2 linked regions of the Gemmata obscuriglobus genome follow. The protein of the gene in region 1 binds, or shares a complex with, the protein of each later gene. Links are inferred from orthologs where the notes say so. Each region holds a gene or a part of one and is shown in the gene's direction. Other genes may lie near its edges.

What was found.
Region 2: the proteins of GobsT_RS14350 (region 1) and GobsT_RS01795 are in contact, whole or in part, in a crystal structure (PDB 5UE9), measured with the Lactococcus lactis proteins. The link is inferred for Gemmata obscuriglobus from one-to-one orthologs. Residues at the interface, in WP_023189152.1 of Lactococcus lactis: Leu4, Gln5, Ala47, Ser48, Met49, Leu50, Leu51, Arg52, Arg53, Met95, Leu98, Arg223, Met224, Ala225, Cys226, Ile228, Gly229, Ala230, Cys231, Tyr232, Ala233, Val235, Glu236, His237, Asn243, His244, Ala245, Lys247, Glu250; in WP_025017116.1 of Lactococcus lactis: Gly25, Phe27, Phe29, Glu32, Tyr33, Lys35, Tyr36, Lys48, Phe56, Thr60, Pro61, Arg62, Val63, Ala64, Glu65, Thr66, Ala67, Ser68, Gly69, Met70, Ile74, Gln77, Pro223, Glu251, Phe274, Ala275, Pro277, Phe278.

The regions. Positions count from the first base shown.
Region 1 is NZ_CP042911.1:3,467,645-3,474,962, reverse strand. What follows is about bases 1-2,792. They hold GobsT_RS14350 (dihydroorotate dehydrogenase electron transfer subunit), read left to right. Parts: upstream 1-883; coding sequence 884-1,702; downstream 1,703-2,792. Other genes in these bases: GobsT_RS14340 (transposase), read right to left, coding at 2,285-2,792; GobsT_RS39635 (transposase), read right to left, coding at 1,840-2,133; GobsT_RS14355 (pseudouridine synthase), read left to right, coding at 1-791. In the rest of the region: more of GobsT_RS14340, read right to left, coding at 2,793-3,220; GobsT_RS14335 (M14 family metallopeptidase), read right to left, coding at 3,416-6,157; GobsT_RS14330 (S9 family peptidase), read right to left, coding at 6,439-7,318.
Region 2 is NZ_CP042911.1:404,689-410,533, forward strand. Bases 2,403-5,372 are described here. They hold GobsT_RS01795 (dihydroorotate dehydrogenase), read left to right. Parts: upstream 2,403-3,415; coding sequence 3,416-4,330; downstream 4,331-5,372. Other genes in these bases: GobsT_RS01790 (hypothetical protein), read right to left, coding at 2,967-3,308; GobsT_RS01800 (FHA domain-containing protein), read right to left, coding at 4,420-5,118. Also shown: GobsT_RS01765 (tetratricopeptide repeat protein), read right to left, coding at 1-714; GobsT_RS01770 (hypothetical protein), read right to left, coding at 904-1,179; GobsT_RS01775 (hypothetical protein), read left to right, coding at 1,438-1,644; queF (preQ(1) synthase), read right to left, coding at 1,719-2,084; GobsT_RS01805 (acyclic terpene utilization AtuA family protein), read left to right, coding at 5,496-5,845.

The DNA.
Region 1 (7,318 bases):
CGCACGCGGGTGTCGGGTCGCGCCGGCACTGCGACAAGCTCATCTCCGCCGGGCGAGTCAAAGTGAACGGCGTGAAGGTGACCGAACTGGGCCTGAAGATCGACCCGTCGGCCCACCAGATCGCGGTCGACGACCAGCCCGTGCGGGCCGAAAAACTGGTGTACTGGGCGGTCAACAAGCCGGTCGGTCACCTCTGCACGAACCACGACCCCGCGGGCCGGCCGCGTGCCGTGGACCTGCTCCCGCACGTGGAGCAGCGGGTGTACACCGTCGGCCGCCTCGACGAGGGGAGCGACGGCCTGCTCCTGATGACCAACGACGGCGACCTCGCGCAGGGGCTGACCCACCCGCGGTACGGGGTCCCCAAAATGTACTTCGTTCTGGTCGCCGGCCGCCCGACCGATGATGACCTCCAGAAGCTCATGGACGGGGTGTGGCTGAGCGACGGCAAGGTGCGGGCGAAGAGCGCCAAGCGGATCAAGGCGCAAGGCAACGGCACCTGGGTCCGCGTGGTGCTCACGGAAGGGAAGAACCGCGAGATCCGGCGCATGCTGGCGAAGTTCGGTCACAAGGTCATGCGACTAAAGCGGGTGGCGATCGGGCCGGTGAAGCTGGACAAGCTCCCCAAGGGCAAAGCGCGGCGGATCAGCGATGAAGAGCTGAAGGCGCTCAAGGCGTTCGTTACACGGGCGCGGCAAAAGATCACCGCGGCGCGGTTGAAAGCGGCGGACGGTGGCCGCAAAACATCACAAGACGCGCCCAAGAGGCCCCGGAAAACCGACGGCGCGTGAGCCGCGCCGGCGGCGCGGCGGGCCATCGCCGGTGTTGTCGGCGGCCCCTCCTGTGCGTTTTGTGCTCCTTTGCGGCCATCCCCGGTTCTCTGATGTTTCACCTAACAGCGCCGGTTCTCGAACACACCAAACTCGCCGCGCGCACCTACCGCGTGCGGCTCCGCGCCCCGGAGATCGCGGCGGCGATTCGCCCCGGGCAGTTCGTGATGCTCCGGCTGCCCGGCACCAGCGACCCGCTCCTGGGGCGCCCGTTCGCGCTCTACGATACCGTCCTCGAAAACGGCCAACCGGTCGCGATCGATGTCGTTTACCTCGTCGTCGGCAAGATGACGGGGCGGCTCGTGGAGGTGAACGCGGGCGAGCCCCTTCAGGTGTGGGGGCCGCTCGGCAAGCCGTTCCTCGACACGGGGCCGGCCGACCGAGTGACCCTGGTGGCGGGCGGGATCGGACAGACGCCGTTTCTCGCGTTCGCGCGCGAGCTGCTCGGCGCCCGGGGGTTCGGGGGCGATGCGCCACGGCCGCGGGCCAAACAGGTCGCCCTTTACTACGGCGTTCGGAGTGCCGAACTGGCGGCCGGGGTCGAAGATTTCCGGGCCGCGGGCGTCGAGGTGCACCTCGCCTCGGACGACGGCAGCGTCGGGACGAAAGGCTTCGTCACCCAGTTGCTCGAATCACACGGCCCGACCGGCCCGCTGGTCGGGTGCGGCCCCGAGCCGATGCTTCACGCCCTCGCCAAACTGGCGGCGCGGTGGAACGTGCCGTGTCAGGTGTCGCTGGAAACCCCGATGGCGTGCGGGATCGGGGTCTGCTTCAGTTGCGTGGCGAAGGTGAAAACGCCCGACGGCGACGACTACAAGCGCGTGTGCGTTGACGGCCCGTGCTTCGACGCCGCGAAGCTGGTCTGGGAGTGACGTAAACCCGCGCCGCTCAAGTCCAGTCGTTTCAAGTTCGCGCCGCGCGTCTCGGTTTTGAGCGCGGTCCGCTCGCTCCGAGGGTGTGATTTTTTGCCCCCGGCGTCCCCTCCCTTGCGCCCTCGCCGCCCCGCGGGTCACACGCCTTGTGGCTCGCGATTGTGTTCGCTTGCTTTTCGTGCGGCCTCGCGCAGGGTATCCGTCCATGGTCGCTGCGGGTGCTTGTGGGCGCACCGCCGGATGGTCTGGAACAAGTTGTGCACGAGCGCGTGGAGCACCACCACGGCTCGCACCGCGACCAACCCGCGGACACGGAACTGGTACAACCCGCGGTTACGCATGCCGGCGTTCACCCACTCGGCGGCCGGCGCCCGCTCCTTGTAAATGGCCTGACCGTCCGGGGTCCCCATGCGCACCCGCAGGGCCTTCATCCCGGGTCCGTCCCTCCGCTTCGGGGCGCATGGGTCCCGGCCCGCCAACCGGTCCGCTCGGGCCCCTTTCGGGGGCATGAACACGGTGACCCCGCTCCGCGCCGCCCGCTCCACATCGGCCCCGCTCGCGAACCCGCCGTCCACCAGCGCCTCACCCGGCTTCCGCCCGTAGGTCGCTTCGACCCGGTCCAGCATCGGCCCCAGCAGCCCACCATCGGTTCCTTGATTGGTCACGTCTACCGCCACGATGATCTTCTCGGCGGTGGTGGTCATCGCCGGCACGTTGTACGCCGGCCGGTACCCGCCATCGGGCATCTTCATGCGACGGCACGCGGGGTCGGTGGACGACGCCCGGGGCGCGGACCGTACCGGGTCGGCGGCCGCTTTCGCCGCCGCCGGTGGGTTCCGTCGGAGCCGCGCCGCCCGCGCGCGCCAACTCGGCCGCGTCCTGTTGGGCCACCTTCAGCCGCTCGAGCTTCTCCCGCGCGTGCCGCTCCCGGGCCGCCCGGGAGCGGCACGCGGCGGTCCCCTTGGGCTGGTCCGGTTGGTCCTGGAGCAACCGCAGCGGCTCGGCCACCTCGCGCGGACATTGCTCCAACGATTCGAGCCGGTGGAACGAGCCGGCGCCGGCGTGGGCCCGCACCCGCATCCCGTCCTGGGCCACCCGCTTCAGGTGCACCAACTCGGCGTGCATCCGGATCGCCACGTGCTCGTGGAACAGGGCCTCCAATTCGGTTCCCGCGTGGGTGCGGAAGTTGGACAGCAGGTGGTAGTTGACCGTGACACCCCCGCACAACCAACGGAACCCCACATCCCGCACGCACAACCGGGCCAACCGGCGGGCCGACCCGACCCCCTCGACCGTGGCGAACATCCACAGGGCCACCAGCAGCCGTGGGTCCGTCGCATTCCGCCCGGGGCGCCCTTCCACCGCGCGGATCGTGGCTACGAACCGATCCAGGTTCAGCGTCGTCACGTCGCTCCAGATCACCCGCACCGGGTCGTCCGCCGAAACCAACTCGTCAATCGTTAGCGACGCCACCGTCGCCGCCCGGTCCAGGGTTCGCAGTCGCGGCAACGCGTCCATCACAAGGTCCCAACAGCCCGCACCCCTGGAATCAACACTGCGACAATTATAGAGCCAATAGATTAACCAGACGCCGGGAAAATCACAGCCTTTCCGCGAGCGGTGCGCCGGGTATCCGCGAGCGGTTACGAATCTCGGCACTGACCGCAATGCAACCGCTCGCGGACCACATACACCGGACACATTCGCACAACCTCAGTCACCCGCACCGGCGCGGCAAATCGCGTTGAACACCAGCTTGAACGTGGCGTGAGGCTGCGCCCGGTACAACACCTGTGAACCATACGCCACGACCCGCCCCTTACCGACGGCGGCGTCCAGCACTGCAACCCCGCCGTCGAGGTGCTCCTGCCCGAACGCCCAGCCGCTCCGCAGGGGCGTCTTGCCCGCGAACCATCCCACGCGCTCCACCCCCGACCCGTTCGCCGGGGCGCGGAACGTCGGGCTGTTCGCGAACATCACGTCGGTCTCATCTCCCATGCCCCACGCGAGCGGGTGCGCCGGATCGACCTTCATCCGCAGCACGGACGGCGGGACGTAGAACTTGTCGCGCCCGAGCGGCTTCTCCTTACCGTCGGCGCCCTTCTCGACCAAGTGGTTCTCGACCTTCACGCCGAGTTGACCGGCCAACGCGGTCGAGCTACCGATCGTGAGGAGCGTACCCCCGGCGGCAACGAACTTCTTCAGTTCGGGCACCGTCTTGGTCGCGGTGATGCTGCCGCGACGGCCGCGGAACTCGGCGGGCAGTCCCAGTTCGTCCACCACGTTCGATTCCGGCGGCTGGTCCCCGCCCCCGCCGCCACCGCCGCGTGACCCGCCCATGCCGTCCACGAGCACAATCACGTCGAACTGCTCGCGCAGTTTGCCGCGATCCAGGTCCGGCGGGTAGACCACGGTAAACGGGTACTCGAACTGCTCGAACAGCCACCGGGTCCACCCGGACGGCATCGACCCGCCGTAGCGGTCCACCAGCGCGATCCGCGCCGGTTTGAGGGCCGCGGCCTCGCGCCCGGGGGCCTCCGGACTGCCCACGAACCGGGTTCCCAGTGCCGTCGCGATCGTTTCCAGTCGCTTCTGCGTGCCCGCTTTCTTAGTTACGAAGAACATGCCGGCCGGGTGCTTCGCGCCGCCGACCGCGGCCGGCTTCGTGAGCCGCCGCACCTCCTCCCCCGCGGCGAGCAACTGGTTCACCGCGCGGAACGCGTCGTTGGTCCGCGGGTGCAGGAAGAACCCGACCGCCCCGTCCGCGTCGAGCACCTGTCCCGGGGGCGGAGGCACTTCGCCCTTCAGTTCCTCGAACGGCCCGCTCACCGCGTCCAGAGCGCGGTCGAACTGAACGCCCATCTGGAACGCCAGCGTGTACCCGGCGGCGTCGTAGGGCGGGGTCGGCGGCGCGCCCGGGTACGCGAAATCGTCCGGGTGGTCCTGCGGCTCGAACATGTCGAGCACGTGCGCGCGGAACGCCTGGGCCGATTTCACAACGTAGGAACCGGCCCGGTACTTCTTCCCGCCGACGGTGAACCCGTCGGTCGCGCGGTGGACCGTCACGCCGGTACCGATGAGCGTGTTCACGAACTTGGTCGCGGTGAGGAAGTCCGGCTGGTCGGACGGCAGGATGTACGCGCGGGCGTCGCGCTTCGCGGGGTCACGGAAGAACTTCTGGAACGCGTCCGCGCCGCGGCCGCCCTTCGCCGCCGTCACCACCTTCGGCGTCACCGTCCAACTGTCCTTGCCGCCGCGGTCGATCGCGTTCTTGCCCATCAGCCAGATGTTGTACAGGAGCTGCTCGCGGTGCCGGGAGGCGTAGTCGAGTACCGCCCGGTTCGCGGTCACCGAGTAGTCGACCGACTGCCGGAAGTGCCACTCTTGCGGCGCGACGGGGGCGAGCAGGTCGGCCCGGGGGAGCTGGAGCGCCGGGTTGAAGGGGATGCGCGACGGCGTGGGGCTGCCGATCGTCTCCGTGAGCAGCCCGATCATGTTGTGGAAGTACGCGGTGGTGCGGAGGCCGCCGTTGAACCACGTGGAGTAGCGGGCGCCGGACCGCGTGGTGGCGCCGGGCTTGTCCTCCGCGAGGAACCGCTGCATCATCGCTGCGCCGACGGCGTCGATCCCGCTGACGACGAGCGGGTCGAAGTTGTAGTTGAACGGGTCGCGGAACGGCGGGCAAAACAGCACCGTTCCGGGCGGGCCGGTCTGGTGGTGGTTATACACGATTTGCGGCAACCACTCGCGGTACATGACGCGGTTCATGTTCCGCGTCTCGGCCTGCGTGTTGGCGTAGAAGTCGCGGTTGTTGTCGTGGCCGATGTACTTCTGGTACAGCCGCGGGAGCCCGCCCAGCGAGCGCTTCTTGGGCTCCTTCTCGCGCATGTACCAGTCCGCGACGAGGTCGTGCCCGTCCGGGTTCGCGTGGACGAACAGGATGATGACGTCGTCGAGGATGCGGAGCGATTCGGCGTCGGTCGCGCTCACGAACTGGTAGATCGTTTCGGCCAGCGCCTGCGCGCACAGGGTCTCGCTCGCGTGCAGACCGCCGTCGATCCACACCACCGCCTTGCCTTCGGCCGCGAGCCGCTTCGCGGCTTCGGGCGTGACCCCATCGGCGTTCGCGAGTTGTTTCGCGACGGCCTGGTAGCGCGCGAGCAGCTTGTGGTTCGCCGGTGCGGTGACCACCGCCATCAGTTGCGGGCGCTTCTCGGCCGTCTTGCCGATCTCCACCACCTTGATGCGGTCGGACTCTTTTTCGAGCTTCGCGAGGTACGCGGCGTACTGCTCGTAGTTGGCCAGACAGTAGTCGTCACCCAGGTTGAAACCGAAGTGCGCCTTCGGGGTGGTGACCTTCGGCGCCGGCTTCGGTTCGGCGGACCGCAGCGCCTCGTGCGGGGACAGGAACACCGTCCCGCTCAGCACGAGTGCGAGAGCGACGATTCGACGCATAAGGAGTCTCGGCGGTGTGCGAAGTGATGGCAGGGGTTGCGAGTGACCGGTGGACAGAATACAGAGCACTCACCACGAAGAAGCCCCGCGTGCGGGAGAACAGTCAACACAAAGGAACACGAAGAAAACGGGAATCAGGTGCCACGTTTCGAGTACAGAATGCTCGTTAACGCCCCGCATCCGCGGCTTCGCGTTACTGCCGTTCCCGACAAGAAGGTGCCACTTCTCTTCGTGCGCCTTTGTGTTTACGTTGTGCCTCGTTGGTGAGTCCTTCTGCTCCTTTACTTCTTCTTCGGGTTCTTGACGTACGTGTCGAGCCACGCGATCCACCGCGCCCAGAGGTCGAGGTTGGTTTCGCGGCTGATCGGCCCGTGCCCCTCGTAAGGGTACATGTACAACGCGGCCGGCTTGCCCAGCCCGTCGAGGGCGGCGAACAGTCCCTCCGAGTTCATCGGGTGCGTGCCCACGTTCGCGTCCTCCATCCCGTGGTACATCAGCAGCGCGCCGTTGATCTGGTTGGCGCGGAGCAGCGGGGACATCTCCAGGTATGTCTCGCGGGCGTCCCACAGTTGCCGCCGCTCGCTCTGGAACGTCATGCTGGTGAGCGTGCGGTTGTAGCACCCGTCGCCCGCGATGCCGGCCTTGAAGAACGGCGTGTGCGCCAGCGCGTTCGCCGTGCTGAACGCCCCGTAACTGTGCCCCCCGCACGCGAGCCGGTCGCGGTCGATGATCCCGCGCCGGTCGCACTCGTCGATGGCGGCCCAGAGGCCGTTCCGCAGGTCCGAGACGTAGTTGTCGTTCATCTTCCCGGCCGGCCCCACGATCGGCACGTCGGGCTCCACGACGGCGTACCCGGCCAGCGTCAGAATCGCGACGTGGCGCGGGGTCGGGCCGGTGAACCGCCCCGGACCGGCGGCCGCAGCGCCACCGCGGCCGGCCTTCTGGTCGTAGTCCGCTTGATCCGTGTACTCGCGCGGGTAGATCCAGAACAGCGCGGGGAGCTTCCCTTCCGCCTTCGGCGGGAGCGTCACCTTGACCCAGAACTTGAACCCGTCCACCCGCGTCACGCGGAACCGCTCGGTCTTCAGTTCGTGGAACCACGGCGCGCGGTCCACGTTGTTGGTCAACTTCGTGACCGTGCCGGTCGCCAGTTCGGTCATG
Region 2 (5,845 bases), 3.1 Mb from region 1 along the record:
GTACACCTCCGCGAGCAGCCAGTAGAGCCGGGTGTCGTGCGGGAACCACAGCACCAGTTGCTGCACCGTCGCCAGCGCGTCCGGCGGGAGCTTCGCCCGCTCCGCGGGAACCAGGGCGCCGTCGGCCACCTGGGCGAAATTGACGGGGAAGATCGCGTCCGGCAGTTCGTTCTCCGGCGTCGGCCGGCTGCGGGCTTCTTCCATGCGCAGGCGGAACAGCTTCAGCAGCGCCCCGTTGTTGAGCTTCAGTTGCCACGCGAGCTGTTGCGGGGTCAGCCCCGGGAGGCTCTTGGGCGGCGTCTCCTCGTTCGCGATCGTGAGCAGGTTGTACGCCCGTGCCCAGTCCAGCACCTTCGGGTCGCTCGGGCTGGGCTGGGCCGCCGCAATGTGGGCCAGGGTGACGTTACCCAAATAGCCCTGTCGCTGCCGCCCCACCAGGGTGCCGTCGGCGTCGTCGGCCTTGCGGAACCGGAGCAGGTCGACGGCCAGCGCCACGTTCTCTTCCTGCGTCCGCTGCGGGACCTTGAGGCGCCGGTCGATGCGGTCCTTGAGCACCCCGCGGTCGCTCCGCACCATCTTCTGCGGGTCGTTGGGGTTGGGGCGTTCGAGGGGCCAGTCCGGGTTCCCGGCGTTCATCAGCACGAGCCGCCGTCGGGCGAACTCGCTGAACGGCAGCGGCTCGGGCACGCCCTGCGCGTTCACCGGAATCGCCATCGGTTCGTCCGGGTGGTGCAGCGCCGCATGCGCTCCGGGGCGCGCGAGAAGGGACGCCAATACGACCAGAACAGCGACCCTGCCGTAGCGCCTCACAGTGACACCCTCTGGCACACCGAACAGCGACACACCTGACACAGTTGAGGTGCACGGCGAAAATTTTTTGCACCTACTTCGATTGTAATCATGTCAGGCAGGAGTAACGTCCGCGGGCCGGGCAATTCCGTGCCCCGTTTCGGGAACTCTGGCGCCCGGCTCCAGCACGGATATGATTTCGGTGGTACAGTCAACGCCACCGGTCGTATTGATCCAGACGGACCAGAGCGTCCAGGCGAGCCCCCAGGGAACGCCCCACGGGCCGAGCGCGAGTGCCAGCAGGCTGAACCACAGGCCCCGCAGGTACCGGACCTGCCAGGAGCCGGTGAGATAGACCGGTGACTGCCGGCGCACTGTAACGAACAGCAACGAGAAACAATACTCGAACCGAACACAGCGCGACCCGGCCGCGATCCGGGTGCGCAGCTCTTCGGCGAACAGGGGACGGGTGCCACGCAGTTTGAGGAGATCCGAAGAAGAAGGGACATTCCGGACTGCGGTTTGCATTGCGTCAACTACTCTCAGAAAAGAAGCCCCTGGCGGTGCTTTTGCGACCAAAGTGCGGGCACTTCTGCCCGACGCATGAGCAAGCCTGAGACCATAACAAAGACAATGAGCACGAATCCCATGCCGTTACTCGACCTCGTGACCCAGCGGGTAACCGATCGCACCGGCCGTCGGGTGCGGAACTTGGAAGTCGAGATCGCCACCGGCGGTGAGCGTGTGGTGATCCGCGGCCGGGCCAACTCGTACCACGTCAAGCAGCTCGCCCAGGAGGGCGTGTTCGAGGCGCTGCCGAACGTCCGGCTCGAGAACGCGATCGTCGTCGAATAAGCCGCACGCTCCGCACAACCGGCACAAGCGGCAGATCAGGAGAGCACGCCTCCGAGCCTGCCGCCGGTTGGGTGTCAGCTCTTCTGCGCCTCGAAGTTGCACGTCACGGTCGTGGAGATGCCGCCGCGCGGCGTCCACACCGACACCACCTTGCACCGCACCGGGTTGCACGCCGCCACAAAGTCGTCCAGCAGGCGGTTCGTCACCTGCTCGTAGAAGATCCCCTGGTTGCGGAACCGCTGGAGGTACAGCTTCAGCGACTTCAGTTCCACGCACGTCTCGGCCGGCGTGTAGGTGAACGTGATGGTGCCGAAGTCGGGCTGGCCGGTCTTCGGGCACACGCTGGTGAACTCCGGGCACACGATCTCGACCGCGAACTCGCGCCCGGGGCGGGGGTTCGGGAACGTCTCCAGTTGCTCGACGGACGGGGTTTCTGTCAGTTCCATGCTGCACATCTCGTGGGGTTGCACAGTATGTTGATAGCTGAACGTGCTGGCGTCTTGTAGGGCGCGCCGCGCAAAGCGCGGCCGCCGCCGTCCGGAACCATCTCATGTCAAAAGCGGTCGTGCTCCTGAGCGGCGGACTGGACAGCACCACGGCCCTCGCGGTCGCACGGGGGCAGGGGTTCGAGTGTTACGCGCTGTCCGTGGATTACGGGCAGCGGCACCGCGTCGAGTTGGAACGCGCCGCCGTGGTCGCGAAGGCGCTGGGGGTGATCGAGCACCGGACCGTGAAGCTGGACCTGCGGGAGATCGGCGGGTCGGCGCTGACGAGCGACCTCGCGGTCCCTAAGGACCGCTCCGACGGCGAAATGGGGCACGGGGTGCCGGTCACGTACGTCCCGGCGCGCAACACGATCCTGCTCGGGGTCGCGCTCGGGTTCGCGGAGGTGGTGGGCGCGTTCGACATTTTCATCGGCGCCAACGTTCTCGATTACAGCGGCTACCCCGACTGCCGCCCGGAGTTCCTGAGCGCGTTCGAGGCGCTCGCGAACCTCGCGACGAAGGCCGGCACCGAAGGCGCGGGGCGGTTCCGGGTTCACTCGCCGCTGCTGAAGTTGACGAAGGCGGAGATCATCCGCGAGGGGGTGAAGCTCGGGGTCGATTACGCACAAACGCTGAGCTGCTACGACCCCGACGCCGCGGGCCGTGCGTGCGGCCGCTGCGACTCGTGCCTGCTACGCAAGAAGGGCTTCGCCGAAGCGGGCGTCCCGGACCCGACGCACTACGCGGTCGGCGGGTGAACGAGAACCGAGGTCGGGGCACGAATGCACGGCGTGTGATTCGGGGGCGACGGGCGTCTGTACTATGATTCTCGCCCACTCACTCCCCGCTCCCGCCCGGTCCTTTGCCGAACTTCTCCTTGAGGCCTTTGAGCTTTTCGGGGTCGAACTTGTCGCCGAACTTCTCTTTGAGCTGCTTCACCTTCTCGGGGTCCAGCTTGCTCTTGTCGAAGCCGCCCTTCGCGAGCTTCTCCTTGAGCGCCTTGAGCTTCTCGGGGTCCAGTTTGCTTTTGTCGAGCTTGCCGGTTCCCTTTTTCGCGCCGGCCGGCGGGATGTCGGTCGGCACCTCGCGCGGGGGCGGAGCCACATCGACGCCGTGGGCGTCGTAGCTCACCACGCCGGTCAGCACGAACAGAGCGGCGGCGAACAACTTGCGGGACATTGCGGGCACCTCGTTGGCGGGCACGGAACCGAGCCGATACCCTATCAACACGCGAGTGTCGCACCGGTTACACGCGCCCGATGGACCAATTCCGAGAACCGCAAGAGATGATCGATCTGTCCGTTTCGCTGGGCCGGCTCGCGCTGCGCAACCCCATACTGGTGGCCAGCGGCACCTTCGGCTACGCGAAGGAGATGGCCCCGTTCGTGGACTTCGCGAAGCTGGGGGGCGTGATCCCGAAGACCGTCACGCACGCGCCGCGGGCCGGGAACCGGCCGCCGCGCACGGTGGAAACCGCCTCCGGGATGCTCAACGCGATCGGGCTCGACAACGACGGCCTCGAGCACTTCCTCACCCACCACCTCCCGTACCTCAAAACGCTGCCCACGGCGATCGTCGGGAACATCGCGGGCAAGAGCGAGGACGAGTTCGTCGCGATGGCGGCCCGGGTGCATCAGAGCCGGGACGGGTTGGCGGCGCTGGAACTGAACCTGTCGTGCCCGAACGTGGCCGGCGGCACCGACTTCGCCACCGACCCCGAACTGACGAAGCGCATCATCCGGCGGTGCCGCGACGCCTGCCCGGACCTGCCCCTCATCGCCAAGCTCACGCCGAACGTAACCGACATCACTCTGATCGCGCGGGCCGCCGCCGACGGCGGCGCCGACGCCGTGAGCGCAGTGAACACGTTCGTCGGGATGGCGGTCGACTGGCGGCGCCGGAAGCCGATCCTGGGGAACGTGACCGGCGGGCTGAGCGGCCCGGCGATCAAGCCCCTGGCGCTGCGCGCGGTCTGGCGGATCGCGCAACTGAAGGCGGTGCCGGTGATCGCGGTGGGCGGGATCGCGTCGCTCGACGACGTGATGGACTTCCTGGTGGTCGGCGCGAGCGCGGTTCAGATCGGCACCGCGAACTTTTACGACCCGACCGCCAGCGTGCGGATCGTAGACGCGCTCCCGGGAGCCGTCGCGTCGCTCGGCGCGACCGCGGCCCGGCAGGTGGTCGGAACGCTGAACACGTAAAACGGCCCCGAACCCGGCCGTAACGAGACGAACTTGAGGGCGGAGCTATTTGCCCTTCCCTCAGGCCCCTGCCTCGTCACGCCTGTCGCTCAGACGGTGGGTTCGGAGATGTTGCGCGCGTAGCGGGCCAGAAGCATCTGCACGGCCTGGATCGTTTGCCACTCGGCGAACCCGATGCGGATCTCGGTGCCGTCCTCGTTCGCGTCGATGTTCTCGACGGCGGTGGTCAGCCCCTTGTGGAGGTAGTCGAGGATCTCGGCGAGCCGGGCCGCCTGGGCGGGCGTGAGCTTCTGCGGCAGGGGCGGCACGTCGTCGTCGAACGCGGTCCAGTTGGGGTTGGGGGCCGCGGGCGGCGCCGGGGCTACTGTGCGCTGGCTGTCGGCCACCGAGACGCGGCCGGACGCGGCGGCCAGTTCGTCGGCGCGGATCGTCTGCACTTGCCCGCCGGCGTTGGTGATCGGGGCCGCGGCGGCCTTGCGGCGGGCGTCGATCTCTTCCATCGTGCCGAACAGCAGCATGCTACGGCCGATCGACACCTGATCGCCCGCGCGCAGCCGGCGGATCTGGATCGCGGTGCCGTTCACGCGGGTGCCGTTGGTGCTGTCGAGGTCGGTGAGGATGATGTCGGCGTCTTCGACCTGAACCTTGGCGTGAAACCGGCTGACGCGCTCGTCGTTGAGCCGCAGCCCGTTCCCCTCTTCCCGGCCGATCGTGACGGGGATGGGCAGGTCCTTGTAGACCCGGCCCTTATCAACCCCTTCGAGGACCAGGAAGGTAACGGTGCGCATGGATGGGTCCTGTACGGATGCCTTGCCCGGTCAGCGCGGGCAGCCCGGTGAGACTGGTATAGCACAACCAATTCGGTCGGGCGCAAAAACCGCCGACGGGGTAACGCGTCACAGCCGCCATTGTCCGCGTTTCAGGCAGGCGTGTCAATTTCTCTCGCAGGGTAGGGGGCGCGGGGGCGAGGTCGGGACCGGTCCGAGTTTTACGGCCCGCGCGGTTGGTTGGCGGGGCGCCCAGCCGGCTGACGCGGGCGGTTCGATCAGCAAATCAAGAGCGACAAACTGCAGCGTGACCTCCTGAGGGTAGAATGAGGCGCGGCGTGCGCGCGTGCGGCGGCCGCGATAAGATGACTCCGGACCCAACCTCTCCGGTGGCCGTCATGAAGCGGGTGCGAATCGGAAACGGGTGCGGTTTTTGGGGCGACAACCTCGACGCGCCCGTCGAACTGGCGGCGGCCGGGAACCTCGACTACCTGACGCTCGAGTACCTCGCCGAACTCACGATGTCGATCCTCGCCGTCCAGAAGGCGAAAGACCCGGCCGCCGGGTTCGCGACCGACTTCATCGACGTTCTGTCGCGCCTTGCTCCCGTTCTCAAGGCCCAACCGCAGCTCAAGATCGTGACGAACGCGGGCGGGATGAACCCCCACGCGTGTGCCCGCCAGGCGAAACAGGTTCTCGCGGCCGCCGGACTGGCGGACAAGCGGGTCGCCGTGGTGAGCGGCGACGA